Regions from separate parts of the Veillonella rodentium genome, predicted to be linked through region 2. Evidence: a T-box and tRNA genes for the amino acid it is inferred to sense, from the RefSeq annotation. Region 2 holds a T-box; the other holds one or more tRNA genes.

Region 1 (16,198 bases), 1.0 Mb from region 2:
TTCTTAAAGCCGTTAAATCTCCGTTGGGTTTCTGGGGCGGCTATGTATCCACGGTATCCATGCTTATTGCATTGGTGTTCGGTATTTTATACTTGACCCCGTGGATCGGAAATATGGCAAAGTCCATATCCCGCAAAAAGGCGATCTGGATTCACCGGCTTAACCTCGTCGCCATCATAGCGGCGAATATTCATGTGCACGGTTTCGGACGCCTGTCCAAAATGGTACCGTTCATGCCTGTGTTCGATGTGTTAACTTATGCCTTAGTTATTTACTATATTTACTGGATGTTCAAACAAAAATAATTGTGTTCTGTGAGAGCAAAGTCTGGAAACAATAAGGCTGAGCATTGCAAAAGAATATTCAAAGACCATCAGATACTGCTGTATGTCATTTTAAAGGTAAAATTTTAAATGTCGTATCAGCGGAACTGATGGTCTTTTTATGTGCTTTACGATACAATTAGTTTAGGTAACGATACTATAAGTTTAGATTACGATTCATCGAATTGGAAAGAAGGACGCATATGGGTTCTGATTGGAAACGATTGATATATTTGATTTGCGCCATTCAAGTCGGCGCGGGAATAACCATTATAGGTATTCTATCCTTTATACCGTTATTCCTGGTCGATTTGGGTCTCCATGATCAGGGTGAAGCCGCTATGTGGGCGGGAATTGTATCCGGTGTAACGCCTTGTATGGTGGCTTTGAGTGCGCCGTTCTGGTCCCGTAAGGCTAATGAAATAGGACCGCGCAAGGTGATGCTTTTTATTCTCTTGACTCTGACGGCCTCTGTAGGTGTATGCGGATTTACACAAACACCGCTGCAGCTATTGGCTCTTCGTACGTTGCAGGGGCTCGTAGGCGGTTATGTGCCGATAGGTCTTGCCATCATTATATTGATTACGCCGGAGGAGAAGGTGCCGTGGGCCATGGGGCTTTATCAGGCATCCATGGTGATGGGCCTTGTTTTCGGCCCCCTTATGGGCGGATTGGCGGCGGACTTGTTGGGGTATCGGGCTCCATTTTTCCTCTTTTCCGCCTTGTCGGGACTTTGTCTGTTGGGTGTGTATTTTTTAATGCCTAATTTGCAGTTTACACATAAGGTGGACGAGAAGGAATCACAGTGGTCGTTGATTAAATCATTTTTATCGATACCGACCGTTCGGTTGCTGGTGGGCATGCAGTTTCTCTGTAATTTCGGCATTACCGGCATAGGTCCGATTCTACCGCTTTATATCAAACATTATATGAATGTTAACGATGAGTATGTAGCGACTATTGTGGGGGTTATCATTTTCGGTGCCGGTATTTTCAGCGCTCTTGCATCCCTGTCCATCGGCCATTTCTCAAAACGCCTTTCCATGCCGAGAATTTTGCTGATGGCGACTTGTGCGGTAGGAGGATTTTTCGTATTGCAGTATATCGTGCCGAGCGTTTGGGCCTTGGGGACCTTTCGGGCTATTGCAGGTTTCTTTATGGGCTTTATTACGCCTATTGCGAATACCCTCATTTCCCAGGCCGTGCCCGTAGAGCGTAGGGGTATCGTCTTTGGCGCCGTATCCAGTGTGGCGATGATGGGGAATGTTCTGGGACCGGTTATCAGCGGTATGATTGCACGTGGTTTCGGATATGGTGCGGTTTTTTGGAGTACGGCAGGCATTTTCTTTGCGGCTGCATTATTTATCTACCAAAATCTGATCCGTAAATCTATTTAGTGCAATTGTTCAAGTTTTTTGATTTTCCAATCGCCGTTAAGTCGATGATTTATAAAGATGTATATGTAAATTTTTATTTTTGGTATAGACAGTTTGTAAAGAGTGAATATCCTTATGTTATTAAAACAGCTGGAGTATTTTGTGTCTGTCGTAGAGAATAACAGCTTTACCCAGGCCGCAAATGAACAATATATTTCTCAGTCCGCCATATCGCAGCAGATCAAGGCTTTGGAAACAGGGTTGGGCGTGGAGTTGATTGTGCGTGAAAAACGCAGCTTTCACCTGACACCGGCCGGGCAGTATCTGTATCGGACGGGCAAGAAACTGTTGGAGCGATTTCATGACATTACGGTGGAAACGACACGTATCGGTACAGATGCAAGGGTCAGTTTGCGCATCGGCTATTTAAATCGCTATAGTGGCGTGATTTTGCAACAGACCGTCATCCGCATGGCAAAGAGTCATAAGAATCTTGATATCCGCATGTACAGCGGCAGTCACGAAGAATTGTACGGTATGCTACAGGATCGTCGCGTAGATGTTGTGTTTAATGATCAATGGCAGGTCCTGGCGGACATATATGACACTCATCTCGTAGGGACCGCACGGTCTGTTATTGAGGTTCCGCAAGGGTACACGACAACTGAAAGTATCGATATCAAACAGATTGATGATGCGCCGCTCATCTTGGTGTGTCGCGGTAAGTATACACTTGGCGAGGAGGAACATTATCGAAAGGCTATCGGCTATAATGGTGCCTTTGCGTACGCCCGTACGTTGGAGGAGGCGAGATACCTGGTAGCCGGTAATCAAGGATTGCTGTTATTGGACTGTTTTGAATATTTGACGGAGCCGATGCAGGGCATAGAGCGAAAACAGGTGACCAATCATGGACACGCCATAGAAAAGCAGTATTTTTTCGTGTCTCAGTTAAACCAGACAAATACATATATAAATATATTCAGTGATATGTTCAAACAGATACTAGATGAACTATCCGTAGAAAAAAGCCGTTAGCAATGAGATGCTAACGGCTTTTACAGTAGTAGTTTTGATAATTACAGTAGTTCCAAGAGCATATGGATTCCGTTGATGGCGAGTTTTATGCCGTATACGATGAGGATACTACCGCAAATACGGTTGATTATTGTCATATGTGAAAACTTTATTTTCTTTGATAACAGATGCATCGCCGTCGCGAGAGAGCCGAACCAGATCGGTGTCATGGTCAGGAATCCCGCAAAGAATTGATAAATACCTTCTCGTGGCAAGTTTGCCTGGAAAGCCCCTAACATCATGCTCGCATCGATGATAGCCTGTGGATTGCCCCAGGATACAACGAGCGCGGACATCATGATTTTCTTTATAGGTACATTGGTGTCTACATTGCGTATATCCGGCTCCGTATTGAACGTGGTGTAGCCCATATAAGATACTAAAATACCGCCTATAAGAAGGACGCCCAGCTTCAGTAAAGGCCAGATTTCAAGAAGTGCACCGATGCCGAAGAAGGCGGCTATACTGAGCGACATGTCAAAGACACCTACGATGAGAATCGTCAATAGGATACGTCTCACCGGCTGAACAAGAGCCGTATTGATGATGAATAAGTTTTGCATGCCTACCGGTGCAAAGGTGGCGAGACCGATGAGCAGCCCTTGTAAGAAATACATATGATCTCTCCTCTCTCCTATAGATGTGATGAACATATATAAATATAATAAAAAATACCCCCTATAATCGACTTTAATCAGTACCTGCGAGGGTACATCTTTTAAGAGATTATAGGAGGTATAACATTCAGTTCCTATACATTAACTATACCATATGTCGGTTGTTGTTGACTAGATGAAGTTTGTTATTTTGCTATAAATTTACCATAAACCGATCATGTGCTGTGCCAAAAGACTGACCGCCGTAATGGCGATCCAACAGCAGGCGCCCAACGCGAGGGCGGAACCGCCCGATTTGATGAGCTTTACAATGTTCGTGTTGAGGCCTATGGCTACCATGGCCATGGTGATAAAGTATTTGGAAATAGGTTTAAAGATATTGAGGAATGCAGTATCTATCTTTATATAGGATAACACTGTAGTGATCAAGGAACAGATGACGAAATACAGTACAAATTTTGGAAAAATCTTAGCGATGCTGACAGAACCGCCACCGGACTGAGCGGCATCTTTTTTGGCTTTATATACCTGATAGCTGGCAAGACCGAGACAGATAGGAATGATTGCGAGGGTTCTGGTTAATTTTACGATGGTTGCATATTCAAGAACTTGTGTACCGGTGCCTTTCATGCTGTCCCATACGGCCGCCGTTGCCGTAACGGATGATGTATCGTTAACGGCTGTGCCCGCGAATAACCCGAATCCCATGTTGGAGAGGCCGATCATGTCACCAAAGGCAGGGAATACGAAGGCTGCCACTACATTGAAGAAGAATACGACGGAAATAGCCTGGGCGATATCCTGGTCGTCCGCCTTGATGACCGGAGCCGCAGCGGCAATGGCGGATCCGCCGCAAATGGAGGAGCCGACGCCGACGAGGACCGCCGTATTGGAATCGATATGGGTGAAGCGGTAGAGCGCATACGACACGATGAGCGATGTAGCGATGGTGGAAATAATGACAGGTAACGAAATCCAGCCTACATGCAGAATCTGTGTAATATTAAGCCCGAAGCCGAGTAAGATAACGGCCCACTGCAAAATTTTCTTTGATGTGAATCCGATACCGGTCCCTGTTTTTTCACGTTTCCAGGAAGTGAATATGGATCCGATGATAATACCTAAAATAATGGCGAAAATAGGGCTGCCGATGAGATGGAACTGTTGTCCTAACAGCCAACAAGGAATAGCGAGAATCGCACAGAGCAAAATGCCGGGCAATGTCTTTTGATTGATACCCATGATAAAACCTCCTTACTGTACATACAGTTACGTCATATGTGGTATCATGCGGCGTAATATACTACGTAATTAATAGTATCACAGTCGGGGGACGTAAATCTATACTTCTATTAATAAAATATACATGATATTCAAGATATTCATTATTTTTAGTATTAATTACGGTAGAGAATATTTAATATAACTTAGTAATTAAGTCGTACTCTGTACTTTTAATTTTTCTGTAAACTGAATAATTAAATACGGTTGACTATATATGCGGTTCGGCTGTATACTGCAAATGAGATTGTTAACTCGACAGAATGAAACGGTTAACTCATAGTTTGTTATATGATGGGAGGTTTCCCGATGAAACAGCTCGGTATATCGATAATCGGTACGGATACAGATGTGGGGAAGACGTTCGTAACAGGTTTATTAGGTGCAATGGCTCAAGATGACGGCTTTTCCGTGGGAATGGTGAAGCCTGTGTCATCCAGTGCGGTGCCGTTTCCTGAGTGCATTACGATGGATGAGGATAATGTAAGAAATGATCTGGAAAGCAAGGATGCTACGTATCTGATGCAGTCTGTAGGAATACCGGAATCACGCCGACACGAGGTAAATCCGTATGCTTTAGCGGGGGATTACTCGCCGCGTCTCGCTGCGGAGCTGGCGGATGTAGTCATTGATTACGATGATGTGGTGCGTCATACATTAGATGTGGTATCGCGCTATGATCTGACATTTGTAGAGGGGGCGGGCGGTATTACGACGCCTCTTTACGGGGATAAGACATTTACGGATTTTATGGCAGCCATCGAGCTACCGACGATTATGATTGCCGACGGTCGTTTGGGTTCTATTAACCGGGCCGTATTGACCTGCGAGTATGCGAAGGCTCACGGAATCTTCGTGAAAGCAATCATCGTAAACGATACGACATTAGTGGACCCGTTTTTATTAAAGACGAATATAGAGGATATGGAGCGGTATACGGGACTTCCGGTAGCAGGTGCATTGCCGCCGTATCAAGGCCCGAATATTCATAGCGTACGGCTTGGATGGGGACGGTCCTTTATAGACTCGGAACAGTTGTGGAAAACGGTGCTGGATTTCCGTTGAAACAGCAATGAATTATCTTTCCTTTTGGACAAAATGACAAGGTAGATATTTCAGGTGTTCACAAGAATACTATGGGCTTTATGGAACAATTTAAAATTAATATAACAATAGAAATATCGTAAGTATGAGGTGATATGATGGCAGCAAAACAGCTTTCACAGGCGGCACAATGGGATCATGAATTCGTATGGCATCCGTTTACGCAGATGCAGGACTGGCTCGCACAGAAACCGGTAGTAATCGAGCGTGGTGAGGGGATATATCTCATCGATGAGAACGGCAAGAAATATTATGACGGCGTGTCGTCCTTGTGGGTTAATATTCACGGACATAATCACCCCGTGTTGAATCAGGCTTTGAAAGACCAGGCGGATAAAATCGCTCACAGTACATTGTTGGGTCTTGTGAGCCCTCCGTCGGCACAGTTGTGTAAGGAATTGGTGGAACTGGCGCCGGAAGGACTCGATAAAGTATTTTTATCCGATGACGGCAGTACGGCCATAGAAATTGCCATCAAGATGGCCTATCAGTATCGTCAACAGGTCGGGCAAACTAAAAAGACAAAATTTATATCCCTTAACGCGGGTTATCACGGTGATACACTGGGAACCGTATCCGTCGGCGGCATTCAGCTATTCCATGAAGTGTTCCATAATTTATTATTTAAGCCGATTACTTTGCCAAGTCCCGGTGTGTATCGGGATGTAGCGGAACGGGAGCAGGCTTTTGAAGAGTCTCTGGCGGAATTGGAGCGCATCCTGGACCGTGAAGGTGATGAAATTACAGCCCTTGTGATGGAACCGTTAGTACAGGCGGCTGCGGGTATGCTCGTCATGCCGAAAGGGTATTTGAAACGGGTTCGTGAGCTCACTAAAGCTCATGATGTATTCCTTATCGTTGACGAAGTGGCTACGGGCTTCGGTCGTACCGGCACATTCTTCGCCTGTGAGCAGGAGGATGTGGCACCGGATTTCATGACATTGTCGAAGGGCATCACGGGCGGTTATATGCCGTTGGCGGCGACGCTCACCACGAAACAGGTTTTTGACGGATTCCTCGGCACCTTTGAGGAACGAAAAACCTTCTATCACGGTCACTCCTACACGGGGAATGCGTTAGCCTGCGCCGTAGCGTTGGCTTCGTTGCAAGTGTTCAGAGATGAACATATCATGGAACAGTTGCCGGCTAAGATTGAAGCTTTCACAAAGGCATTGAAACCGATCGAATCCCTCGAACATGTAAAAGAAGTGCGCCAACGAGGCCTCATCGTGGGGATTGAGTTGGAAAAGGATGTGAAAACGCACGAAGCATATCGTCCGAATGATGCGGTCGGCGCGAAGGTTGCCGTATTGGCCCGTGAACAGGGCCTTATCTGTCGTCCGATCGGGGATGTGGTGATTCTGATGCCTCCGTTGGCCTCCACCGTTGAACAGCTTGAAGATATGGTACGCATTGTCGGTGAAAGCATTCGCCGTGCCACTGAAGAGGAAGGCGTATTAGAAGACATGAAGCCGATTATTTTATAAAGGTTACAGCATATAATAAACGAGAGCCGCACTTATCGATATATTGCTCCGTATGGGCAAACGATACGTGCGGCTCTTATTTTTATGGGGGTATATTGAAACTTAAAAACTATATTCTATACAATGCTGTTTCACTATGATAATTAAGTATACTTATGATACTATATATGTATAAAGGAGGTCATCGTATGGACATTTATGTAATTATGCAGATTATTATTTTGTTTGGGGCCATCTTCCTCGGTGTACGACTCGGCGGTATGGGTATCGGTTACGCCGGCGGGCTGGGGGTAGTCCTTTTGAGTCTCGGGATGGGGATGTTCCCGGGGCAAATTCCATGGGACGTAATCCTTATAATCATGTCTGCTATTGCAGCGATTTGTGCATTACAACTCGCCGGCGGCCTTGATTATCTGGTGCGTATTGCGGAAGGTATTTTGCGGAAAAATCCGAAGCATATCAACTATCTTGCTCCGACCGTAACGTACTTTCTTACGATTTTGGCAGGTACCGGACATACGGCATTCTCCATGATTCCCGTTATCGTGGAGGTGGCGAAGAGTGAGAATATTAAACCTTCCGTTCCGTTGTCGATTGCCGTGGTGGCAAGTCAAATCGGTATCACTGCGAGCCCTGTATCAGCGGCGGTCGTGGCTATGAGCGGATTCCTTGAACCGTTTGGCGTGAATTATCCGACACTGCTCGCCATCTGTATCTCCACAACTTTTGTGGGCGTTATGATTACGGCGTTTATCATGTCTACATTTGCGAATAATGATTTATCTTCTGATCCGGTTTACCGGGAACGATTGGCGGCGGGCCATGTGGCGCCACCTCGTGAAAAGAGTGTTGATTTCCACTTAAAACCGGGGGCAAAGACGTCTGTTTTGATTTTCTTAATCGGCATTATCTGTATCGTATTTTATGCGACGGCTATTTCTAAAAATATCGGTATCATCAAGCCTGTTATCTTCGGTCGGAATGATGCTATCGTAGGCTTTATGATGATTATCGCGGCAGCGATTACATTCTTCTGTAAACTTGATACGGCGGATCTTGTTAATACAAGCACGTTCAAATCCGGCTTATCCGCCTGTGTCTGCGTATTGGGCGTTGCATGGCTCGGGGATACCTTTGTAAAAGGACATATCCCTGAGATTAAAGCTCTTGCGTCCAGCCTTGTAACGGCGTATCCGTTCCTGTTGGCGGTGGCATTCTTCTTTGCCAGCACATTACTCTATAGCCAGGCGGCTACGACGCAGGCTTTGGTGCCGGCCGTAATCCTGGCGTTGGGTATTACACCGGAACATACGGAATCGGTGTACATCATTATCGCATCCTTTGCGGCCGTATCGGCGCTCTTTGTACTGCCGACATATCCGACACTGTTAGGGGCTGTACAGATGGATGATACGGGATCCACACGGATCGGTAATCTCGTATTCAACCATCCGTTCTTCATTCCGGGCGTACTTGCCATCGCTATCTCCGTGGCACTCGGATTTCTTGTGGCTCCGTTGATGTTGTGATTGGTGAAAGCTGAATACGGTTAAATAGAATATATTATGAAACTATAGAGGGCGTAACTATACAGTTACGTCCTTTTTGTATATAGATATTGCCCTTACCATCCTGTAAGGCTATGCTATATTGTGTTTTTAAGGTATCCAAAGTAAATAAAAATGATGCCCGGCGTTTGATTCTCTGGGCATCATTTTTATTTCTTGTTATTGCATTTTTTACATAGACCCGCTATTTCCAGATGGTGTTCTGTCACGGTAAATCCCGCCTCCGTCAGTTCCTGCGGCATTTCCACGACGGGGCAGGTATGGAGCGGGATCATGGTACCGCAGCTGGTGCATACCGCATAGTGCCGATGTGTATGAGGTGTGATCTCATAGTACGCCATATCACTGCCCATGATGGTGGTACGCGTGATGATACCTTTTGTTTCGAGTAATTCCAGGGTACGGTAAATAGTGGACATCCATGTTGTACCTTCGCCGATCCGGTCGGCGATGTCAACGGCTGTGACGGGTCTCTTTGCTGTTGTTAATATGGACCAGATGGCTTCCCGCTGTCTGGTTTTTTTTATGCCTTCCGGCCATTGTATATTCTTCATAAAATTTCCCCGTTCCCGTTACTATACGTATTTTTTATGAAAGCTGCTCTTTATTTCTCAGTATAGTCTTTGAAATTAAACCTGATTTTCGGCGGTAATACTTTCATAATTGGAAATATATAAACTGTCGCGATTATTTGCTGAACTGTAAACGCCTCATAACTGCACGGATATTCTTGATGACCAGTACTATTAATAAGATACCTACTGATGTGAGGGATACGAAGCCGCCCGGTGCTACATTGAGGTAGTAGGAGCCGAAGAGGCCGATAATCATGGCGAGTAAACTGAATCCGACGGAGCAGAGGAGTGTTACTCTGAATCCTTTTTCCAGTTGCAGAGCGGATGCTACGGGAAGGGCAATCATGGCACTTAGTACGAGGACCCCGACGATTTTTATGGAAATGGATACGGCGGCCGCCATGAGGATGGCGAAGATATAGTTGATGAGATCAACCTTTACGCCCGCTATGCGAGCCGCTTCCTCATCGTACGCAATGTAGAGGAGGGAGTTATACAAGAAGTATAGGGTGAGTACCGATAAAACCGTGAGTGCTCCGATGCTGATCATGTCCGTCGTATTGACGGTGAGGATACTGCCGAAGAAGAATACATTGGCGTTTGCTTTCAACAGCCCTGAACTGATTAAGGTGATGGCGGTACCGATGCTGAGGGATAGAATAATGGTGAGGATGAGGTCGAGATGGTGTGCGAAATATTTTCGCAAGAACTCGATGAGTGCGCCACAGATGGCGGTGAAGATGAAGGCCCCCAGAATGGGATTGGTGTTCGTCAACAGACCGAGCGTTATCCCCGCGAGGGATGCGTGACTCATGGTGTCGCCGATCATGCTGGAGCGGCGCAGTACCATAAAGATGCCGATACACGGGCAAAGCAGAGAGATGCAGAGGGCCACGAAGAAGGCGTTCTGCATAAATGAATAATTAAACATGGCGCACCTCCTCGGTTGTCATATTTGATAATGTATCAGTCTGTACATCTGATGGTGGATTTAATGTTTCGTTACACATCGGAGTTGTATTATCTACGCCTATTGTATCGCTGATCTTTCTGATATCCGTGAAACAGGAGCAGTCCATGTGCGCTACAGGATTACGTCCTGAACTGTGCATGATTTCGTTGGCATACTGTTCCGGGGAGCAGAGATGTCCCTGTCCGTTTGCAATATGATAAATATTCGTGGAGTTCGCAAGGGCCATTTCCAAATTGTGTTCTACGGAAATAATTGTAATATGATGCTTCTGGTTTAGCTCGCGCAGGAGTGCGTAAATGCCCTCCTGACTTTTACGGTCGATACCTGTAGACGGTTCGTCGAGAATGATGAGATCCGGATGACCGATGAGGGCGCGGGCTATGGAGATTCGCTGTGCCTGACCGCCGGACAGCTTGCTGATGAGACGGTCCTTAAAGTCTGTCATGCCGGTTAAAGATAGAACGCGATTTGCTTCGTTTTTATCTTTAATCTTTAATAATTTACGATAGGAGTCGAGGATTTCTCTTACCGTAATGGGAAAGCCGGCGTGGGAAAAATCATTCTTTTGAGATACATAACGGATGTTGTTTGTACTCCGTCTGATACTGCCTTTTACAGGTGTCAGAAAGCCCAGGATAAGGCGAAGCAAGGTACTTTTACCGGAACCGTTGTCACCGACGATGGATATATAATCACCATTATGAATATGTAGATTAAGGTCGTTCAACACGTATGGCGGTTGACCCTGATAGGAAAAATAAAGGTGTTTAATTGATAACATATGAAAACCACTTTTCTGATTGACAAAATTTTTGGTACGTTTATACTATAACTATATTACAAATGCAACTGAGTCGCAACTGCAACAAAGAAGATGTGTCATATTAATTGTGTGCGAAGGCGATCAGTATTAAAAAAGGAGGACTACTATGGTCAGGAAATTGGTGTTGTTAGTCATTGGTATATTGATGACTGCTGTATTTGCGGGATGCGGTAATGATGCTCCGAAAGAACAGGCAAATAAGAAAGTCCAAGTGGTAACAAGTTTTAATGCGATGGCGGAATTTGCGAAGGCCATCGGTGGTGATAAGGTGGAAGTATCCACGATTATTCCGGACGGCACGGAACCTCATGATTTTGAATTGAAACCGGAAAACATGAAACAGCTATCCTCGGCACAGTTATTCGTGTATAACGGCCTCGGAATGGAACCTTGGGATGAACAGGCCATTGCGGCGGCTAAAAATGATAAACTCGTGTCTGTGAAAGCATCCGACGGTGTAGAGACTATTAAAAATACAGATCCGGAGGAAATCAAAGAACATGGAGCAGAAGACCCTCATGCATGGTTGTCTTTGAAGAATGCTAAGATCGAAGTGAAAAATATTAAAGACGCCCTTGTAAAAGCGGATCCGGCGAATAAAGACTATTATGAAAAGAACTATACCGATTATGTAGCGAAATTGGATGCTATGATTAAAAAGTATGAAGACCAATTCGCCAAAGCACCTCATAAAAACTTTGTAACTGGTCATGCGGCCTTTGCTTATCTCTGCCGTGATTTCGGGTTGGAACAGAACAGTGTGGAAGATGTATTTGCCGAAGGTGAACCGAATGCGGCGCAGTTGGCAAAACTCATCGAATACTGCAAAGATAATCATATCACAACTATTTTTGCAGAGGAAATGGCAAGCCCTGATGTGTCTAAAACATTAGCACAGGAAGTAGGGGCTAAAGTCGAAACGATTTATACAATCGAAAGTAATGAAGATAATAAATCCTATCTTGATCGAATGGATGAAAACCTAACAAAAATTGTTGCATCATTGCAATAACATAATTATAAAACTGGCGACCTCGGGTCGCCGGTTTTATTTGGTTTGAGAGATAAATAAGTGGTGCGGAGCAGACAAAACCCAAGTTCAGTATATATTTTTATTAATATGCTAATATCCTTTGGTTACATGTGAATATTTAGTATCTAATTCATAAAAAAATATGATATAATGAGCCCGATATAGTTCGGTTCTAGTTTTTGGGAGGGAAAATGGAAACAAAATGGTATTCAGATATTTGGGCTCTTGTAATTGCTCCGTTTAAACGAGGGATTCCTCAGATTGTAGAACAAGGGTCCTGTCATAAGGGCTTTATTGCCACATTGATGACTTTTTTGCTGTATATTTTCTGCAGTCAGATAATCCCTTTGATCTGCGATGCTTTCTTAGGCGTTCCATTAGGCGAGGTGGGGTCGGAGCTTGGTACGGTAGTAGGACAAGGTTTATTTTCAATTACTCTCGGTATAGTGCTTCTTTACTTTATTCTAGCACTTTACTCGGTTATATTTTCCTGGATTGCCGGTAAATTTAAGATAGAGACAACCTATGAAACTGTATTGACGGTTTGCTGGTATGAGATGGCATATGGACAGATTTTTAAGAGTATTCTGGCTATATGGCAGACGATATTTCTGTTATTTTGCATAGTGTTAAACCTTTCAAATTATGTACGTTATATTGGTCTGGTGGTTTTTGTCTATTCATCATATGCCGTAATACTTTGGTGTTTCTGGGTTAGTGTATCGTTGTTGAGCCGTCAGATTAATATCTCCCGATTAACTGCGCTCGGTATTGCCATATTATCATTTCTGATACTTGCTGCGATTATATGGGGGGCAGGGTTCCTGCTTTTAAAGGGGCTACATGCGTAATTTTGTAGTGAAATTAGATCAGTGATAAATCATATTATCATAGTCAGTATTAATAGTAAAAATATATAGACTTATAAAAGCAAGGTATATTGTATGCCTTGCTTTTGTGCTATAATGAGTATGAAATAAAATAGAATTTTTTAAATATATTTTATATTTATAGATATATTTAAAACTATTGATTATAGCAAGTTATTTATGCCTATGTTTCATGTACATAGGCATTTTATTGAGTGTTTGTGAAAGGTGGTGAAACATATGTTGGCCGGTCTTACAGAATTTGCGTATCGCCTATTGAGCCCTATTGAAGATAAGAATGCTCGTATATATCGTTACGATACAGTTTATGGGCAACTCGCCGCTATGCTGGTGTTGGCACTCATATGTTATCAATTTACCATTGTAGGGGATAGCGTTTATATGGAGGCCATTCGATCGTTTATACGCAATTCCACTATATTCTTGAAATTACAAATCATTCCTTTACCGCTATTGTCTCATCATGATTTAGGATGTTTTGTAAATCGACTATGTTCACAACAGGATTTCTGGAACCTTTCACATCTGTTATGGGTGGTTGTGAAAGCTCTTATCATGTCTATTGTGGTAGGCGGGTATGCACTTGCCAGGGAACGGACCTTCTATGTGCGGACTGTTGTTACCGGGGTACTTCACATCATGGCTGTCAGTCAACTGGTGATAGCTTTGATCACATTAACATTGGGCGTCTTGTTGGTCCTTGCCACATTGCCGATAGGGGTGCAAATTATTATGGGGATAAGCTTGGTGAGCTTATGTGTGTTGAGTCTGATGCTGTTGTTCAATGTCGTGGGACGTATTATCGGTGCCTGTGTCAGCGGTTCCGTCTTTGAAGGTGTGGCTGTTATGGTTGGGGCTGCGATTATCTGTAGTATTTTTGAAGGTATATATACATTATGAGCTGGTATAAAGAAATATTACACCTCTTTACAAAATTAAGTGACAGATCATTTTGGAATATTGTTGACGGCGGAACCTTTAGAAAGGCTCTGATCAACTTGGTGGCTTCCACCATCATTTTATATTTGGTTACCTATCTTTCACCATTTGTAGTGGCAGACGTAATTTCCGTTACGGGCGTTAAATTTCTGAAAGGATTGCCTCAATTTGATGGGATTACTGCATTAGCAAGTGTTTCTTTTCTCGTGGTTCAAGTCGTATTGGGCGGATGTATCTTATGGCGTTTATTGGACCTTGTCGGTGGCCGAGGCTCTTATAAAGGGGTTGTACAGAATTACATATATGGCCTGTCCTATATGAACGCGTTACGCACGTTAATCATAGTTTTAATTCATTTGATAGGGGTTGTCTTATATACTCTGTCGTGGAGACGATACATAGTTGATGTAGCGTATTTTATCACGACCTTCAGTCAGTATTATGCCGTATTTATCGCTGCGCAAATCATGCGTCGTTATGTAAACTTAGGAATTGCCAAGACCTTTTTGGTTATGTTTATCGTAACGGCACTGTCCATTTCGGTGCTCCAACATTGGAATCAATGGCTTCATACCGTATTGAAATAATATAAATTGACAATACCTGTATATAGATGTACTATAAATCTATACATATGCTGGTATAGCTCAGTTGGTAGAGCGGCTCATTCGTAATGAGTAGGTCGTAGGTTCGAATCCTATTATCAGCTCCAACTAAAATAACCGCAAGGCCGTTTGTCCTTGCGGTTATTTTTTTACATCGATGGCATAGTGTGCATCGGTATTAAAAATATACATTCTGTTCTATAAGCCTAGGAATAAATAATCTCGAGGCTAAATTGTGGCTTGGTTATATTTTACGCGTCGTAGTTTTGCAGCAGCAGTTCCACATTATCTTCGTCGTATTCGATTTGTTGGGACCATCTGGCGACTTGTTGCAGCGGCTTACCGTTGATGGCACCGGTCATCAGGATATACTCCGTGCCGTCTTTTGCATAATCGAGCAAAGCTTCCAGGGAATGGTCGGCGAGCATATCGATTTGGCGATACAGAATATATTGATAGACTTTATTGAAAAATGTCGCATCATATTGTGTTTTACCGTCAGTTTTTACATAGTTCGTAACCGTATCAACTAAGATCGATATACGGGCAGAAAGGTCGTTTAACTGGACTGTCCATTTTGCATCGATCGGTTCTGTCGTTTTGTAGAGACTCAACAGGTTCGCATAATAGTCTGCGCTCGGTGTCGGTGTATATTGTAAAAGTTCAGGCTCTAAGCCAAGTCCGAGCAGCTGAAACACATTTAATAACGTTATTGTCTCATCCGTATCGAATTCGTTGTCGTCGTCCTCGATAGTAAATTGTAAGGCGTCTCGCTCCAACAGTTCGACGGAGGCCTCACAGGCAAGACCTACTCCGCAAAGCTCCAAGTCCTCGATATATTTATAGAATCTCGGATGCATGTGACATGTTTCGCAGAGGCCTTCTTCGCCGAGTTCTAAGACGACCTTGCATAAACCTTGTTCGTTTAGTAACGGACAATACGGTTTTTTATCGGTAAAGACAAAGTGGCTGCCGTCATCGTCGACGGTTATGGCGCTGCGCAAGCTTTCACCAAGAGGTCCGGGCATCGTCCGATAACGCCGGGCGGTGGCCTCATCGATGTCGATAGTCCATAGTTGGCAGCATGTATTTTCGCATTTGTCGGCCTTGCATTGAAATGTATGGTAAATGGTTGGATAAATTGAAATCATAAATGCTCACTTGTAAAGGGATAATAATACTATATGCATTGTATCACGGACGCTAATTTTACGCATCGAAAATTATTATGTTTGAAACTGATGAATATAGTGTATAATTGTAATATATAGTGTATAGATACATGTGCTTTATGTATGGAGGAACTTATGAAATCTTTATTTGTAAAAGGTAGTTTAGTTTTAGCGTTAGCCGCTGCGTTCGGCATGCCGAATGTGGCATCGGCGAAATTGGTGCCTGTTCAGCCGACCGTACAGGTCGTTGATGAAAGTCATGCGGCCATTGTAGGGGCCAACGGTTTGTTGAATGCATTTATTCAGAATCATCCTGATGCGGCCATCACGGAAATCTCCTTTGATGCCGATGGGG
Region 2 (16,198 bases):
CATGGTCTATCTTATCTTTTGTTCCACGGATGGTATCTAATTCCCAATGCCCGAATTCCTCGCGCGTTTCAATCTTAGGATCACGAAGTTCTATGGATTTACCAAGTTCTCGCTTATGTTTTCTAGAAATAGATTTTCGTTGGGAACGCCGTACTACCAATGGTAAATCAATTGCTTTTATCCCCAATACACCTTTGTGAAGATAGTTATATAAAGTTTTAGCACAAACCATTTCATTACGCACAAACAAACCCTTATGTTTAGCATATCCAACAGCAGCATCAAAGGACCAATAATCATTTAGAACTTTGCTTTCAATCCAATTTATAAAAGATTCTATAGCACCAACTCTCATGGTATTAAAGGAGCCCACACGTTGTCTTTCATAGGTTGCCTGTCCAGAATCAGCTAAATATACAAGTTGAAATTTACCTTGTCGAATTTGAATCACAGTACCGCGTTTTAATTCTGTATAAATAGTTGTTCTAGACCGACCCAGTGCACGTGAAATTGCAGTAATACTATCTCCTAGAACAATTCTCTTTTCTAAATAAAATCGTTCTTCGAAGTTTAAGTGTTTGTTTGTGCGTAATGTCGTGTTATGATTAATATAGTCCATAGTGATTACCTCGGTTAGATTATATTTGGTCACTTAAATCATAACACAAGGTTCACTATGGATTTTTTAGTTGTTCAATTTCATTCTACAATTAAGCTTTTTATATTTTTTATTCAAAAACTTTCTCAAATAATTAGCTGATTTTTTAGTAACAAAAGAAATATTTTCATCCTGGGAAAAAACTTTTTGAGCATTATTAATATAATCATGAAAATTACCATTCTTATTTTCAATTAATTGTATATGTTTTTTGTGCTTAGAATTTTTATATTTTCTCCTATACCATTTTGTCCCTTTATATGTAAATCTATTAAATACTTTATATAAAGGTATTATCTTTTTATGCTTAGAATCAATTGTGTCTATAGCTCTATTCTGCCGTGAGATCGCATGAGCCGATATAGCCATTTTACTAAAATATCGAGACAATGTTTTACCTCGTACGGATACATTATGTCCATCAAAAGAAAAACCTAAATAGTTAATCAAACAGCTCTTATGATTATCTAAATTACTTTCTTTACTATATTTATTTGTAATATTTTCAATTTTATCACTGCTTACTTTAAAAATTTGCTTTTTTTCATCTTTAAAGGTTAGCCCATGAACAGCGACAACACAAGCCTTAAGTTTAGATAATATCTCCTCAATACTACAAAAAGAAGAAGGAAATATAAAAATAAAATCATCACTATAACGTTGGTAAAATCCACCATTACTATTAGCTAAAATAGACAGACTCTCATCAAATTTTATCATATAAATATTAGATAACACTGCACTAATAGGAGTACCCTGTGCAACACCCTTATCACCTTTATCAGAATGAATTTCTACCTTATTCTTACCTAAACAATTAATATTAAGAATTCGTCCCCGATTAAAAGTTTTCTTATTAATCAGACGACGAGATTTTTTATTATCTTTTAATTTATGCCATTTTATAATATCTACTAATTCAACATATGATGCTCTTGTTACATTTTTGAAAACAGCAAATTCATCAGGATCTAATCTTTTCTTATCTAAAACTATTTTTAGATTATTCTTTAAATATTCATGATCTAAATTATCAAAAAAATCTGTAAAATCACCAATAATGACATATAATTCTTCATCCTCTTGTTGTAAATTACGCATAAAAGAAAATGCTTTATTGGCAAAATCAATATTATTCTGCTTCAGATTATTTCGATAAGCCACGGCAACTTCATTTAGGTGTTTTGATTCTAAATATTGATTATAAGACTCATTAAATTTATAAGCATAATATCTATAAATCCAGCTATCAATATGTGCAGCATAAAATATATGTCTCTTTTTATCAAAATTTATTGAGGCCTTCCTATATGATCTCACCCATTTAGGTTTCGGTATTTCAAAATGAATTAATGGATAAAAGCCATGTGACTTAATTTTATTAGAATCTTGGATATATTTTTTTACTTTACTTAAATTGCAATATGAAATTGAACAGTATCCAAATCTACAATTTTATTAACTTCTTCAAGAAAGACATCCAAAGGGGTTCTATAATTTAGAAGCTTGCGTGGCAAATTATTACACCATTGAAGTGTTCGTTGAATTGTTTCCTCCGAAACGGCTTTTATTGGCATTCCTTTCGGTATACATCTACGAAGTAAACCATTATGCCTTTCGTTCGATCCACGTTCCCAAGCAGAATAAGGTCGAGCAAAATAAATAGACAAAGTTTCATTTTCTAAATCAGATATCTCTGAAAACTCTAAACCGTTATCTGCAGTTATTGTTTTACATAAGCAGGCTAGATTAACATCTTTAAACGTATTTAACCATGCATGCAGTGTTTCTTTTACATCAGTAGCCCATGCTGATGGACATCGTAAAGCCACATACAATCTGCTTTTACGCTCAAGTAAAGAGATTAAAACATGGTCTGTCTTATCTTTTATTCCACGGACGGTATCTAATTCCCAATGTCCGAATTCCTCGCGCGTTTCAATATTAGGATCACGAAGCTCTATGGATTTACCAAGTTCTCGCTTATGTTTTCTAGAAATAGATTTTCGTTGGGAACGCCGTACTACCAATGGTAAATCAATTGCTTTTATTCTCAATACACCTTTGTGAAGATAATTATATAAAGTTTTAGCACAAACCATTTCATTACGCACAAACAAACCCTTATGTTTAGCATATCCAACAGCAGCATCAAAGGACCAATGATCATTTAGAACTTTGCTTTCAATCCAATTTATAAAAGATTCTATAGCACCAACTCTCATGGTATTAAAGGAGCCCATACGTTGTCTTTCATAGGTTGCCTGTCCAGAATCAGCTAAATATACAAGTTGAGATTTACCTTGTCGAATTTGAATTACAGTACCGCGTTTTAATTCTGTATAAATAGTTGTTCTGGAACGGCCCAGTGCACGTGAAATTGCAGTAATACTGTCTCCTAGAACGATTCTCTTTTCTAAATAAAATCGTTCTTCGAAGTTTAAGTGTTTGTTTGTGCGTAATGTCGTGTTATGATTATTGTAGTCCATAGTGATTACCTCGGTTATATTTTGATTAGGCACCTAAATCATAACACAAGGTTCACTATGGATTTTTTATTTGTTCAATTTCATTCTACAATTAAGCTTTTTTTACTTTATTATAAGAAACCCATAAATCAAAATGATTATATTTTCTATTTAAAATAGATACCCTATTTTCCCATTCTTGAAAATCCATAAAAAGTCTCCAAAAATTGCAAAACCCGTAAACAAGCCTTAGTGGCATAGCTAAAGTTTACGGGTTAACAGTTTACACCATATGTATTTTTATTACATAATCGTCCACTAAAATCAATAACAATGTTTGATATAATTAAGGAGACACTAAAGATGATACTTCAGCAGCAACTTAACAACACTTTAATAATATCAAGTGTCGTTACCTGTGTATTACTATTAATAGCATATGCTCATTATATAGAACACAAGTACAGCAAACGAAATATATTATTTCGCTTGACATTATTAACAATGCTCCACAAGGTCTTGTATATAAATACATCCTTCTGTGACTCTATTATAACTCATTCTTATAAAAAAATATATAAGATATTAATCTTATTTTATTAGCAATGCTAAACGGGTTAAATATACCTATGAAAATGATAAACAAATCTAAACACTAACAATAATATTTATAATCCATAGTTGCCTTACCTTATTATTTATAAATACTGTCTATATATTTTACAACCGTGAATTGTAAAATTATATTGCGACAAATAAAAAGACTCATATTGAAGATCTCATGTAAAATGTAAATAACCACAAATACATGACACGGAGGTCTCTAATATGAGCTATATACATCTTACCATAGAAAAACGAAGTCAAATAGAAATTTTAAGAAAAGAGAGGTACTCTATTCGTAAAATTGCTAGTTTAATTGGTGTCCATCATTCTACTGTAGCAAGAGAATTAAATCGTGTTAAAGGCGAATACTCTGCGATTAAAGCACAACAAGTAGCAACTAGCAAGTCTGCTAATAAAGGAAGACCAATAAAGCTAACACCTCAATTAGCGGCTTTAATTGAATCCGGATTACAACAAACTTGGTCTCCAGAAGAATTGGTTGGTGCTGAATTAGTTGGAATTCTAAGCTTTAAGACAATATATTCCTAGATTCATCGTGATTTCCTTACTATAACGAAAACAGTACTTCGTCGGAAAGGGAAAAAGCCCGGTACACCAAAAAAGCGTGGACGATTCAATGTTAAAAGAACCATTAAAGAACGGACTCAAGAAGTTGAAAACCGGGAAGTTTTTTGGCTTTGGAGACTAGATACAATGGTTTAATCTAGAGGCAAAAGCAAAGGCTGTTTAGTTACATTTGTTGAAGGTAAAACTCGATTCTATGTAGCAATAAAAATGGATGACCGAACTAAGGATTCTATGTTTTTAGCTATTATTTCGCTATCCAACACATTAACAAGTAAATTACTTAAAACTTTTACTATAGACCGTGGTAAAGAATTTGCGTGCTATGAACAGGTTGAAACCGAGTTTGGAATACCAATGTATTTTGCCGATGCTTATGCAGCATGGTAACGCGTATCTAATAAAAATAGTAATGGTTCACTTCAAGAGTTTTTTCCTAAGAAAATCGATTTAGCTAAAGTAACACTAGATAAACTAACAGAAGCACTAATGTTGATCAATAATCGACCTAAAAAATGCCTTGGGTTTAAAACCCCATTTGACATGTTTAAACATGAGATTAGAAAATTGGTTTAATTTTGTCGCATTATTTATTGCAATTCAAGTTATAATAAACAAAATCTATGACAAATCATCCTTCTATCTATAACTAATGCTAATTATCAAAATTAAAATTTACTACTCAAAAAAGAAAACTCTATTAATGTTTTCATAAATGAAACCCCATTCACAATAATAAGTTTCCACCAAATAAAATAATGTATTTGACCATTATTTAAAGTATTATCACTTAAACATAATAAAATCCAAAGTGTATAGGCGATTAATATAGTAGAAATCCATAAATGTTTATACCCACTAGAAAACAGTTTAATTTTAAATAGCATATTCTTTACAAGCTGTTGGTTATGATTCATTGGTAAATCAGACTCAAATATAAATTTACTAAAAACATTTTTTTCAAAATTAATACAAATTAATGATATCGCTGTCGTAATCGAAAATACTGTTAAAGATGCTATCAATAAATCTTTATGATTATTATTTAATATTGGATATGTTACATTAATATTCGCCCACAATTCTATAGTAATTAATAATGCACCAGGAATAATAAAAGCTAAAATCAATATTTCTTCTAGCCAACAACTAATTATATATAAGAATTTTTTATTTCCAATATTAGAAATCTTCTCATATTGACACTTATAATAAGCATTATATATAAATTTATAAAATAGTATTAATATAAAAATATAATATATATAGCTTACATAGTCAATACAGTCAATAACATTCATCTTAATTATACTCCATATATAAATATTGATAACATTAATTTACAACAATAATAATTTATGCCTTTACTTAAATCTAAACAATAATTATATAAAACTTTAACACACCACATTTCATTAAGCCTCCCCGCTTATGTGTAGCATATCCAACAGTAGTATCAAACGACCAATGATTATTAAGGGTCTTATTTTTATCCAATTTATAAAAAATTCTGTAGCACTTACTCTCATCTACTTTAAATTCACCCCTTAAACTACAATCCGGTGTAATAAATTTAAAGTTGTATTTGCAAATATATCTGACCTTGAAGATGATATACTATCTATCATACAAGGCCCTATTCAGCTTGGAAACGAGTCTCTAACGAAAGACATAACGGTTTACTTCGTCGCTTTATTCCGAAAGTAAAACAAATAGAAAGTATCTCAGAACATACACTACGCTGAACTCTTCACTGTGTAACAACTTACCACGTAATATATTACATTACAAAACACCACAAAAAGTCTTTTTAGAAGAAGTTAATAAAATAGTAAATAAAATAGTAAATTTAAATACTGTTCAATTTCATATTGCAATTTAAGTTTTACTTTATCTATTTTAAACACTCCTCAACTTTCTTTTTTACCTAATCATAATGTTATAATAATATTATTCAACATTTTTCATGAAAATTCCTTCATTTTAAATCAGGATTACAAAATGATTATCTACTCATCCACAAAACAATCTTTTATCAACGATTTCGAGCAAGGTGTCTTGGTCAAAAAATTACATCAAACATTAACAGAGAAATATCGTCGTGTTGGCGAATCTGAGATTCATTCATGGCAGACCTCATTATCCTATATGGCTAATGTCATGCGTGATCTTGCCATACCGGACTTAGCTGGTGTTGCCATTGAATATATCGTTCCAAACACCCAAAAGCGTGTCGATTTTATTATTACCGGCCTTGATCAGAATAATAAAGAACACGTTATTATAGTTGAATTAAAACAATGGGGCGAAGCTTTCAAAGTAGAAGATAAGGATAATATTGTATCTACCTATCTCAGCGGCGGACTTCGTGAGGTCACGCACCCTTCCTACCAAGCCTGGTCATACTGTAGCCTCATTGAAAACTTTAATGAAGATGTACAGACGAGACCTATTGAGTTACATCCATGTGCATTTTTACATAACTTTGATGAAAGTATCTCAACTGAATTACGAGATCCAATCTATAGTGCTATATTAGACATATCCCCTATGTTTACATTAGGTCAGATGAATAACTTACGTAACTTTATCAAGACCTATATCCCAAAACCTGACACAACAAATATCATGGAATCTATCGAGCATGGTAGGCTCAGACCGTCTAAAGCTCTTCAGGATTCGATTCTAAGTATGTTGAAGGGTAATAAAGAATTTGTTCTTATTGATGACCAAAAGGTTGAATTCGAACGCATAAAAAAAGCTGCTCTAGATGCTATTAAGAACAATCAAAAAACTGTATATATTGTTCGTGGCGGTCCCGGCACTGGTAAAAGTGTTGTAGCAATAAACTTATTGGCAGAATGTATTCATAATGGCTATATGGCTCAATACATTACATCTAATGCTGCACCACGTAATGTATATAGTACTATACTACAAAAAGGGTTCAAGAAAACAGAGATTAAAGCATTATTCCAAAGTAGTGGCACATTCCATACACGTTCTAAAAATGCACTTCAAATTGCAATTGTTGATGAAGCACATAGATTACGTGAAAAATCTGGAATGTACCAAAATGAAGGAGAAGACCAAATCAAAGAAATTATTAATGCCTCCCTCTTTAGTGTCTTCTTTATTGATCGAAATCAACGTGTTACATTTAAAGATGCAGGTACTATCGATAAAATATTAAAGTTTAGTACTGAGCAAAAGGCTCTTGTTTATGAGGGCGCACTAGAATCCCAGTTCCGTTGTAATGGCTCTGACGGCTATTTAGCTTGGTTAGACAACGTTCTTCAAATTGCAGAAACAGCAAACTATGATGGTTTTGAAGGTGATTATGACTTTAGGATTTTTGATGATCCTAATGCTATGTATGCTGCTATAAAAGCAAAAAATGAGATAAACAATAAGTCTCGAGTTTTAGCAGGCTATTGTTGGGATTGGCCTAAGGAAGGTCGAACAACTTCTCTTGTAAAAGATATCCAAATACCGGAACATAATTTTGGAATCAGCTGGAACTTAGGAAATTCTACTACATATGCAATAGATCCAGATTCTATTAATGAAGCGGGCTGTATTCATACCACTCAAGGCCTTGAATTTGAATACGTAGGTGTTATTATCGGTGATGATCTACGTTATGAAAATGGCAAACTCATCGTAGATATTAATAAACGTGCTAAAACAGATCAGTCTATCAAAGGTATCAAAAAAATTTTAAAAGAAAACCCTGAAGAAGGACATCGTATTGCAAATGAAATTGTAAAAAATACATACCGTACATTAATGACACGTGGTCAAAAAGGTTGCTACATCTACTGTACAAATAAAGACTTAGCCAATTACTTTAAATTAGCCTATAATCATCAGTTAAACTATACTTACAACGAACCTCAAGTTGTTCTAGCGACACAACCAATGGCCGCCGACAAACCGAATTCTAATATAGATGAACTTCACTCCAAGCTGCATAAGTTATAGTATTCTATACAAACAGAAAGCCAGTAGTGCTATTTCTATAGCACCACTGGCTCTTATATTTAAGAACAAAATCTATATACATTACTATTACTATTACTATTACTATTACTTCTTACCAACCAATCTATAACTCATATCCACCAGCATTTTAAGTTTCTCTACATCTTTATATCCTTCAATATCCACCGAGATCCAGTGCTGTTTATTCATATGATATGCAGGATAGATTCCACTTTCATGAATCAAATTAGGAATCAAATCAGGATCACATTTAAGATTTACTACATCCAATGATTCACTTATATCAAGTCCTACCTGCTGTCCATGAATATTAAAGATTCCCGCAAACCATTTTTGATTGTCTCTACGTCGAATTACTACATAGTCAGGGTATTTTTCCCATGGATAGTCTACATCACAGATATATTCTTTTTGTATGTATTGAATTAATTCATTACGATTCATCGTATCTCACCTCGTTTATATAGGCTAACTTTAATACATGTCTACGCATACAGCATTTATCCTATAAAATACCAATGCTTAAATAACTTATATATAACTTATATATAATATAATATAATATAATATTTGACCTATAGTAGTACAATATAAGTATAAAATTAAGGAGATGATACATATGAGATTTACAAAACGTATGCTCGTCATGACCTTTTTAGCCGTGACTGTTGCAGTATCTACAGGATTTGCTTACGATTATGTATGCAATGGTTCCCAAACAAGTTGTAATACTACTACACAATACAACTGCAATAACTCTAGTAATACAACTTGTAACAATACTAGCCAAAGTTATTGTGGCCCAAACTCTAATACAAGAGGATGTGGCGGGTATAGAAAATAATATATCGGATACGACAAAAGCCTATAGTACTGAATATGTACTATAGGCTTTAATACTTAAAATATATTTCTTATTCTATTACTCGACAAAGTGTGTATGCTTAACGCGCCAATGTGTCATTTTATTGAACAACCAAAGGCTATAAATGCCAAAGGTAATAAAGGTGAAGAACCACCATTTAATATAACTACCAAATAGTTGTGTACCAGTTCCATCAAAGTAAAGTCGTTTACCATTAATAATCGTATTACGGCAAATCCAGCTCCGGAACATAACCTCCGCCCAAGGGAATGCAATGCCGAAGGTACATACCGTAATCAGAAACGCTGCCAAAGTATACCCGATATATCCAAGTACAGAGCCTTCAAATCGAGATTCCATTTGTCCTGTCATAAAGTTCACTCCTCATAAAATAATTTTACATAATAGATATATTATACATTATTAAGCAGATTAATTCATCTTATGAATGCTGCTTTCACCATACAAAAAAGGACCCTCATCAGAGAGTCCTTAATCTGGTTGTTATACTATTAAGCGTTTTTAGCTACTTCAACAAGTTTAGCGAATGCTGCTGCATCGTTAACTGCCAAGTCAGCCAACATTTTACGGTTAACTTCAACGCCTGCTTTAGTCAAACCGGCGATGAAACGGCTGTAAGTTGTGCCGTTAATGCGAGCCGCTGCGTTGATACGAGCGATCCACAATTGACGGAATTCGCGTTTTTTCGCACGACGGTCACGACGAGCGTAGTACAACGCTTTCATTACTGTTTCGTTAGCTTTTTTAAACAAACGGGAACGTGTGCCGCGGTAACCTTTAGCTAATTTTAAAATCTTTTTATGACGTGCATGAGCTGTAACGCCCTTTTTCACTCTTGCCATTGTATATTCCTCCTAAATTACGATATGATCGATTAACTATTAACGATTAAGCGTATGGTAAGCATTTAACTACGCGTTTGTAGTCGGCTTTTGCAACCAATGTGGCTTTGCGTAAATTGCGTTTACGAGCTGGAGATTTCTTTTCAAGAATGTGGCTTTTGAAAGCTTTTGCACGCTTGAATTCACCGGTTCCTGTTACTGCGAAACGTTTAGCCGCTGCGCGACGAGTTTTAATCTTTGGCATAATAATCCTCCCAATACATTACTTACTTACTAAAATCATGGTCATGTTACGACCTTCTAACTTAGCTGCTTTTTCAATAGACGCCGTTTCTTTGAGTTCATCAGCAAAACGTGTCAATACCGCCATGCCGAGTTCAGGATGTGAAAGCTCACGACCGCGGAACATGATGGTTACTTTTACTTTGTTACCTTCAGCCAAGAATTTGGATGCATTTTTCATTTTAACGTAAAAGTCATGGTCTTCAATATGTGGACGTAATTTGACTTCTTTCAAAGTTACGATTTTTTGTTTTTTCTTCGCTTCTTTCTCGCGTTTTTGTTGTTCATAACGATATTTACCGTAGTTCATAATGCGAGCTACCGGCGGTTTAGCGTTAGGTGCAATTTCCACAAGATCAAGATGCTGTTCTTCAGCCAATGCCAAAGCCTCACGGCCAGACATGATACCGATTTGCTCATTTTCAGGACCTACTACACGAAGTTCACGAGCACGAATCTCTTCATTAATGCGTGGTGTATCCTTGCTAATAGCGTTCACCTCCAAGAGAATAAAAAAAACGGACGGCAAACACCATCCGAATAGAATTCTCTATATTAACCTCATACTTCTCGATATCAGGTGAGTGGCGGATGGCCTCTGCTTCACAAATTACTTAATTATGATATCAGATCAAATATATACTGTCAAGCCCTACCGATAAATATCATATGGAATCCGCTGCCGGCACAATTACGATTACTTATAAGATATCGGCATACCGGTCACGGTTATTATCTTTATTATGCATATATATAATTCGCTACAGACAAATCAGCCGCTGAAAGTATACAATATATTTAAATAATAATGGTATAAATTATATTTTTATGTACCTTTATATATTATTCATTTCGATAACGAAACCTTATTTTATCCTTAAGAAAGGAGTACTGTCATGTCTGAATCTATAATGAAAAAACCTCGTACATCAGTACAGAATGCGGGACTTATACTCGCCTTTATCATTCTGGGCGGTATTATGGCGCTGCCGACTCCGGACACTTTATCCACAGGAGGACACCGTATGATCGGCATCCTCGCTTTCGCCGTCATCCTCTGGATGACATCCGCCGTATCCTATCCCGTAAGCGCCACCATGATTACGGCTCTTACGGCACTGCTGTTGGGATTTTCTCCGAATCCCGAAGCCCCCGCCAAATTTTTAGGCACGACCAGTGCGTTGAAGCTCATCATTTCCGGTTATTCGACACCGGCCATGATTCTCGTCGGTGCCGCCATGTTCATTTCCGTAGCCATGCGCAAGACCGGCCTCGACCGGCGTATAGCCATGCTCGTACTGTCCGGCGTGGGCACCAGGGTAAGCCGGATTTATCTGGGCGTCATCATTACGGGGCTCATCCTGGCCTTCTTTGTGCCGAGCGCGACAGCCCGTATCGCCTGCCTGGCACCGATTATCATAGGGATCGTTGAAAATCTGGGTATTGAACGAAAAAGCAGAGTCGCCGCCCTCCTCATGGTCGGTGCCGTTCAGGCGGACTCGTTCTGGAACATCATGATTCAGACGGCGGCAGCCCAGAATCTTGTAGCTGTAGGTTTCATGCAGACACAGATGAACGCCAGCATCAGCTGGGCCGACTGGCTCATCGCGGCGGCACCGTTCTCGATTACCATGGCAGTTATCACTTACATAGTGACACAGCTGTTAATCAGACCCGAATTCAGGGAGCTCGTCGGAGGTGATGTACAACTGGCTAAAATGCGCAATGAAATCGGCCCCATGACAGCGGATGAAAAGAAACTGTTATGCATCTCGATCGGGCTTCTCGCATTATGGGCTACCGGCGGTAAACTGCATTCCATCGATACCACGACTACCACCATCGTCGCCATTGCCCTGTTCTTCTTTCCTGGGCTCGGTATCATGGACTGGAAGTTTGCGCAGCAACATATCGATTGGGGATCCATCGTCATGTTCGGCGCCGGCATCGGTCTCGGCTCCGTATTACTAAAAACAAAAGCGGCAACCTGGCTTGCTCAAGTGTTCGTAAACGCCTTTTCCCTCGAAACAGCCAGCATCTTCCTGCTCATCGCCATTATGGCGGCATTTCTCATCATCATCCATTTAGGTTTCGCTTCCGCAACAGCCCTTTCATCGGCAATGATTCCGATCGTTATCTCCATCGTCATGGGGCACAGCGCAGAAGGACTCAATCCGATCGGTGTGACCATGCTCATGCAGTACGCCATTTGTTTCGGCCTGATTCTGCCGGTCAACTCGCCGCAGGGTATGGTGGCCTACGGTACGGAAACCTTTGACGTGAAAACATTTATGACCACCGGTATTCCGTTGACCATAATCGGTTATATCATGATGCTCGTATTTACACTCACATACTGGCACTGGATCGGTATCGCATAGCGGGATGAAACGATAAAACGCTGTTATTCCCCTTATATTGAAAAGTCCTGCAACCTCTATGACCATAGAGATTGCAGGACTTTCTTTTAGTCATTTTACGATAAGAGTAATATATCGGCCATTAAATCAACCTGTCAGTTACGTTCCTTGATCTCAATTTTAACTGCATTGAAGAATTCGTCAAATGGAACTGAGCCCAATTCATCGCCGCCGTGTTTACGTACGTTAACGGTGCCTTCTTCCACTTCCTTGTCCCCTACGACGAGCATATACGGTACCTTCGCCATTTGTGCCTGGCGGATTTTGTAGCCGATTTTTTCGCTGCGATCGTCCACTTCCACGCGTACATAGTCATGATGCATCTGTTTAGCTAACCGCTTAGCGTATTCAACATGTTTTTCGGAGATAGGCAGAATTTTCACCTGTACAGGGGCCATCCATGTAGGGAATGCACCTGCATAGTGTTCAGTCAGGATACCGATGAAACGTTCCATGGAGCCGAAGCACGCACGGTGAATCATGATAGGTTGATGTTTTTGACCGTCTTCACCGATATATTCCATCTGGAATCGTTCAGGAAGGTTCATATCTAATTGGATAGTACCGCATTGCCATGTACGGCCCAAAGAATCTTCGATATGGTAGTCGAGCTTAGGGCCGTAGAAAGCGCCGTCACCAGGATTGATTACGTAATCAATTCCCTTAGCTTCAATAGCATTGCGCAATGCATCTGTCGCCTGTTCCCAGATAGCATCGTCGCCCATCGCATTATCCGGTTTTGTGGATAATTCCACATGATACTTCAAACCGAACTGGCTGTAAATGCGATCAAAGAGCTCGATAACTTTCATCAATTCCTCTTGCATTTGAGACGGCAACATGAATACGTGCGCATCGTCCTGTGTGAAAGCACGAACGCGGAATAAACCGTGTAACGCGCCGGATAATTCGTGACGGTGTACTAAACCGAGTTCCGCATAGCGCAACGGCAAATCGCGATAGGAATGCATTTCATTCTGATAAACCAAGATACCGCCCGGACAGTTCATAGGTTTAATTGCATATTCTTCATCATCGATGATTGTAGTATACATATTTTCACGATAATGGTACCAGTGACCGGATGTTTCCCACAAGTGTTTATTCAAGATAATCGGCGTGCGAATTTCTTCATATTCAAATTCATGATGAACTTCGCGCCAGAATTTTTCCAATTCATTGCGAAGCGCCATACCTTTTGGCAAGAAGAACGGGAATCCGGGGCCTTCTTCTTTGATAACGAACAGGCCGAGTTCTTTACCGAGTTTACGATGATCACACTTAGCCGCTTCTTCCAACATGTGTAAGTATGCATCCAGTTCTTCCTTTTTCTCGAACGCAGTACCGTAAATACGTTGCAACATTTTATTCTTTTCATCGCCGCGCCAGTATGCACCTGCAATGCTTTGTAATTTGAAAGCTTTCACCTTGCCCGTGGATGCCACATGAGGTCCTGCACAAAGGTCGATGAAATCACCTTGAGAGTAGCAGGAGATCACGGCATCTTCCGGAAGGTCTTCAATAAGTTCCACCTTGTAGTCTTCATGTTTGGATTTAAAGAATTCAATCGCTTCCGCACGAGGCATAACGGATTTAGTAATCGATAAATTTTCTTTTACAATACGGCTCATTTCCTTTTCGATTTTACCCAAATCTTCAGGAGTCAAAGTATGTTCCATATCGATATCATAGTAAAAACCTTTATCGATAGCAGGACCGATTGCCAATTTGGCATTAGGCCATAAGCGTTTTACCGCTTGTGCCAAGATATGAGAAGCTGTATGGCGCAAAGTATGTTTGCCCCCTTCATCTTCAAATGTTAAGAACGCAACTTCAGAGCCATCTACAAGTTCTTCGCGAAGGTCTGTTAATTCACCATTTATGTTTGCAGCTAGTACTTTTTTAGCCAAGCTGTTAGATAGTTGTTTTACTGCTTCCCCAAGAGTAGTGCCAGCAGCGTATTCCTTTGCACTACCATCAGGTAAAATGATTTTTACATCTGCCATTTTTCTTTCCTCCAATTTATAAACTAGGATAGCTTTGATTTTCTACTTTCACCAATATACCTACTTACCACACAATACATAAACATTGAGTAATTAGCTTGTAGAAATTGGGTAATAAAAAAAGACCTTCTATCCCTACAAACAAGGGACGAAGATCATTCGCGGTTCCACCCTAGTTAACTACCTATACCGAACGATATAGTTAATTCACTTCATTAAGCCCGATAACGGTGGCGGCCGTATTTGCCTACTTCAGGTTCGACAAATCAGTTTAAAGGGGGTAATTCCGATATATGTGTAAGGCATTTCCAGCATCCGCCTCTCTCTGACACACAGGGATATGAGAATCATGTCCTTTGCATAACTTTTTACTAGATTATAGTATCATAGAGTACTAAAAATTTCAATACAGTATAACTGTAAATTTCATAAAAACTAGAAACTGTAATTTTTATAAAAGCCATAAATTGTAAAGTATCTCTTCATGTATATGAATACATTTATATTTTAAATAAACGGCCCGAAAACACCCTCGAGCCGTTTTATTTTTGTTATTACCGTTTAAAGTTCGTGGACAACATTGCGCCGATTACCTTTTCCAGTTTACTGCTAGAAAGATCCGGACCTTTATAAAGGGTCAACAGAATATCGTTGGAGTTGTCCTGCTTGGACACCATCATAACGCCGCTACCTCGTGCACCGTTATCATCATAATCCTTCGCAACGATAACGAGGTTCAGATAATGGTCCTTCATGTATGTGTATACCTTGCTGGTACGCGCGGAGGAACCGATCATTTTTGCGATATTCATGCCGCGATTGAATACGATAGCATTTGCATTATGCGGATTCGTCGCCAATTGCTGACGTTCCTCATCATTTAGCGGCATGAGATTCACCATAAGGGAATCCCCCTGCTTACCGCGGAACATGGCCGGCATCGTTTCACGCACATCATCAGGAATACCCGTATCGGCAGTGAGTTTCAACTCTTTAGGTACATTCATATACAGAACGCCCTTGCTGTTGCGGCCCACTTCAGTTTTACTGATATCCACGGCACTCAGCATAATGGAATCCTTGATGGTGAACACTTGATTCGCCAGCGGCTTTTCAGGCACACCGCGACTCGCTAATTGCACTTCGCCCTCCTTGGTTTTCTTCAAGGTTTCCACATTCCATTTAGCACCTTTTTTGTCCCCGTCACTCGGTTCAGTGAAAGCATTCGCACCGTCCTTCGTACCCACGTAAACATAGGTCTGAGCAGGGATAATGGTGTCCGGTGCACCGGCTTTATTGAAAGCCGCGCCGTACAATACGTTCGGAACCACGTTGGAACCGACCTTTAAATTATTGTTTTCCTGGCTTTCCACATCAAAATTGATATTCCCTGTAAACGTAAGATCAGGTCCGTGGTTAATCACAACCACTTCTCCCGCT

The links. A T-box is a leader RNA that pairs with one kind of tRNA and senses whether it is charged. The one in region 2 lies ahead of thrS (threonine--tRNA ligase), so its partner is inferred to be a tRNA-Thr.
Region 1: it encodes a tRNA-Thr, which carries the amino acid that the T-box ahead of thrS (threonine--tRNA ligase) is inferred to sense. The anticodon was not compared.

Annotation. Positions count from the first base shown of each region.
Region 1 is NZ_LT906470.1:314,121-330,318, forward strand. It holds gene CKV62_RS01220 (ferric reductase-like transmembrane domain-containing protein) at 1-305, shown strand, start outside; gene CKV62_RS01225 (MFS transporter) at 527-1,720, shown strand; gene CKV62_RS01230 (LysR family transcriptional regulator) at 1,835-2,737, shown strand; gene CKV62_RS01235 (LysE/ArgO family amino acid transporter) at 2,779-3,393, opposite strand; gene CKV62_RS01240 (YeiH family protein) at 3,595-4,635, opposite strand; gene bioD (dethiobiotin synthase) at 4,984-5,739, shown strand; gene bioA (adenosylmethionine--8-amino-7-oxononanoate transaminase) at 5,877-7,265, shown strand; gene CKV62_RS01255 (anaerobic C4-dicarboxylate transporter) at 7,454-8,794, shown strand; gene CKV62_RS01260 (Fur family transcriptional regulator) at 8,983-9,387, opposite strand; gene CKV62_RS01265 (metal ABC transporter permease) at 9,521-10,339, opposite strand; gene CKV62_RS01270 (metal ABC transporter ATP-binding protein) at 10,332-11,162, opposite strand; gene CKV62_RS01275 (metal ABC transporter substrate-binding protein) at 11,311-12,216, shown strand; gene CKV62_RS01280 (hypothetical protein) at 12,429-13,088, shown strand; gene CKV62_RS01285 (hypothetical protein) at 13,347-14,027, shown strand; gene CKV62_RS01290 (hypothetical protein) at 14,024-14,653, shown strand; tRNA gene CKV62_RS01295 (tRNA-Thr) at 14,703-14,778, shown strand; gene fliB (flagellin lysine-N-methylase) at 14,923-15,822, opposite strand; gene CKV62_RS01305 (PepSY domain-containing protein) at 15,979-16,198, shown strand, end outside.
Region 2 is NZ_LT906470.1:1,324,950-1,341,147, forward strand. It holds gene CKV62_RS06080 (IS30 family transposase) at 1-619, opposite strand, end outside; gene CKV62_RS06085 (reverse transcriptase domain-containing protein) at 686-1,978, opposite strand; gene CKV62_RS06090 (IS30 family transposase) at 2,071-3,147, opposite strand; partial or broken gene CKV62_RS09660 (IS30 family transposase) at 3,955-4,893, shown strand; gene CKV62_RS06100 (hypothetical protein) at 4,986-5,618, opposite strand; partial or broken gene CKV62_RS09665 (IS30 family transposase) at 5,902-6,199, shown strand; gene CKV62_RS06105 (DUF2075 domain-containing protein) at 6,319-8,301, shown strand; gene CKV62_RS06110 (MmcQ/YjbR family DNA-binding protein) at 8,407-8,766, opposite strand; gene CKV62_RS06120 (DUF6693 family protein) at 9,245-9,559, opposite strand; gene rplT (50S ribosomal protein L20) at 9,700-10,050, opposite strand; gene rpmI (50S ribosomal protein L35) at 10,097-10,294, opposite strand; gene infC (translation initiation factor IF-3) at 10,313-10,831, opposite strand; gene CKV62_RS06140 (DASS family sodium-coupled anion symporter) at 11,229-12,713, shown strand; gene thrS (threonine--tRNA ligase) at 12,848-14,758, opposite strand; T-box leader at 14,900-15,129, opposite strand; gene CKV62_RS06150 (hypothetical protein) at 15,313-16,198, opposite strand, start outside.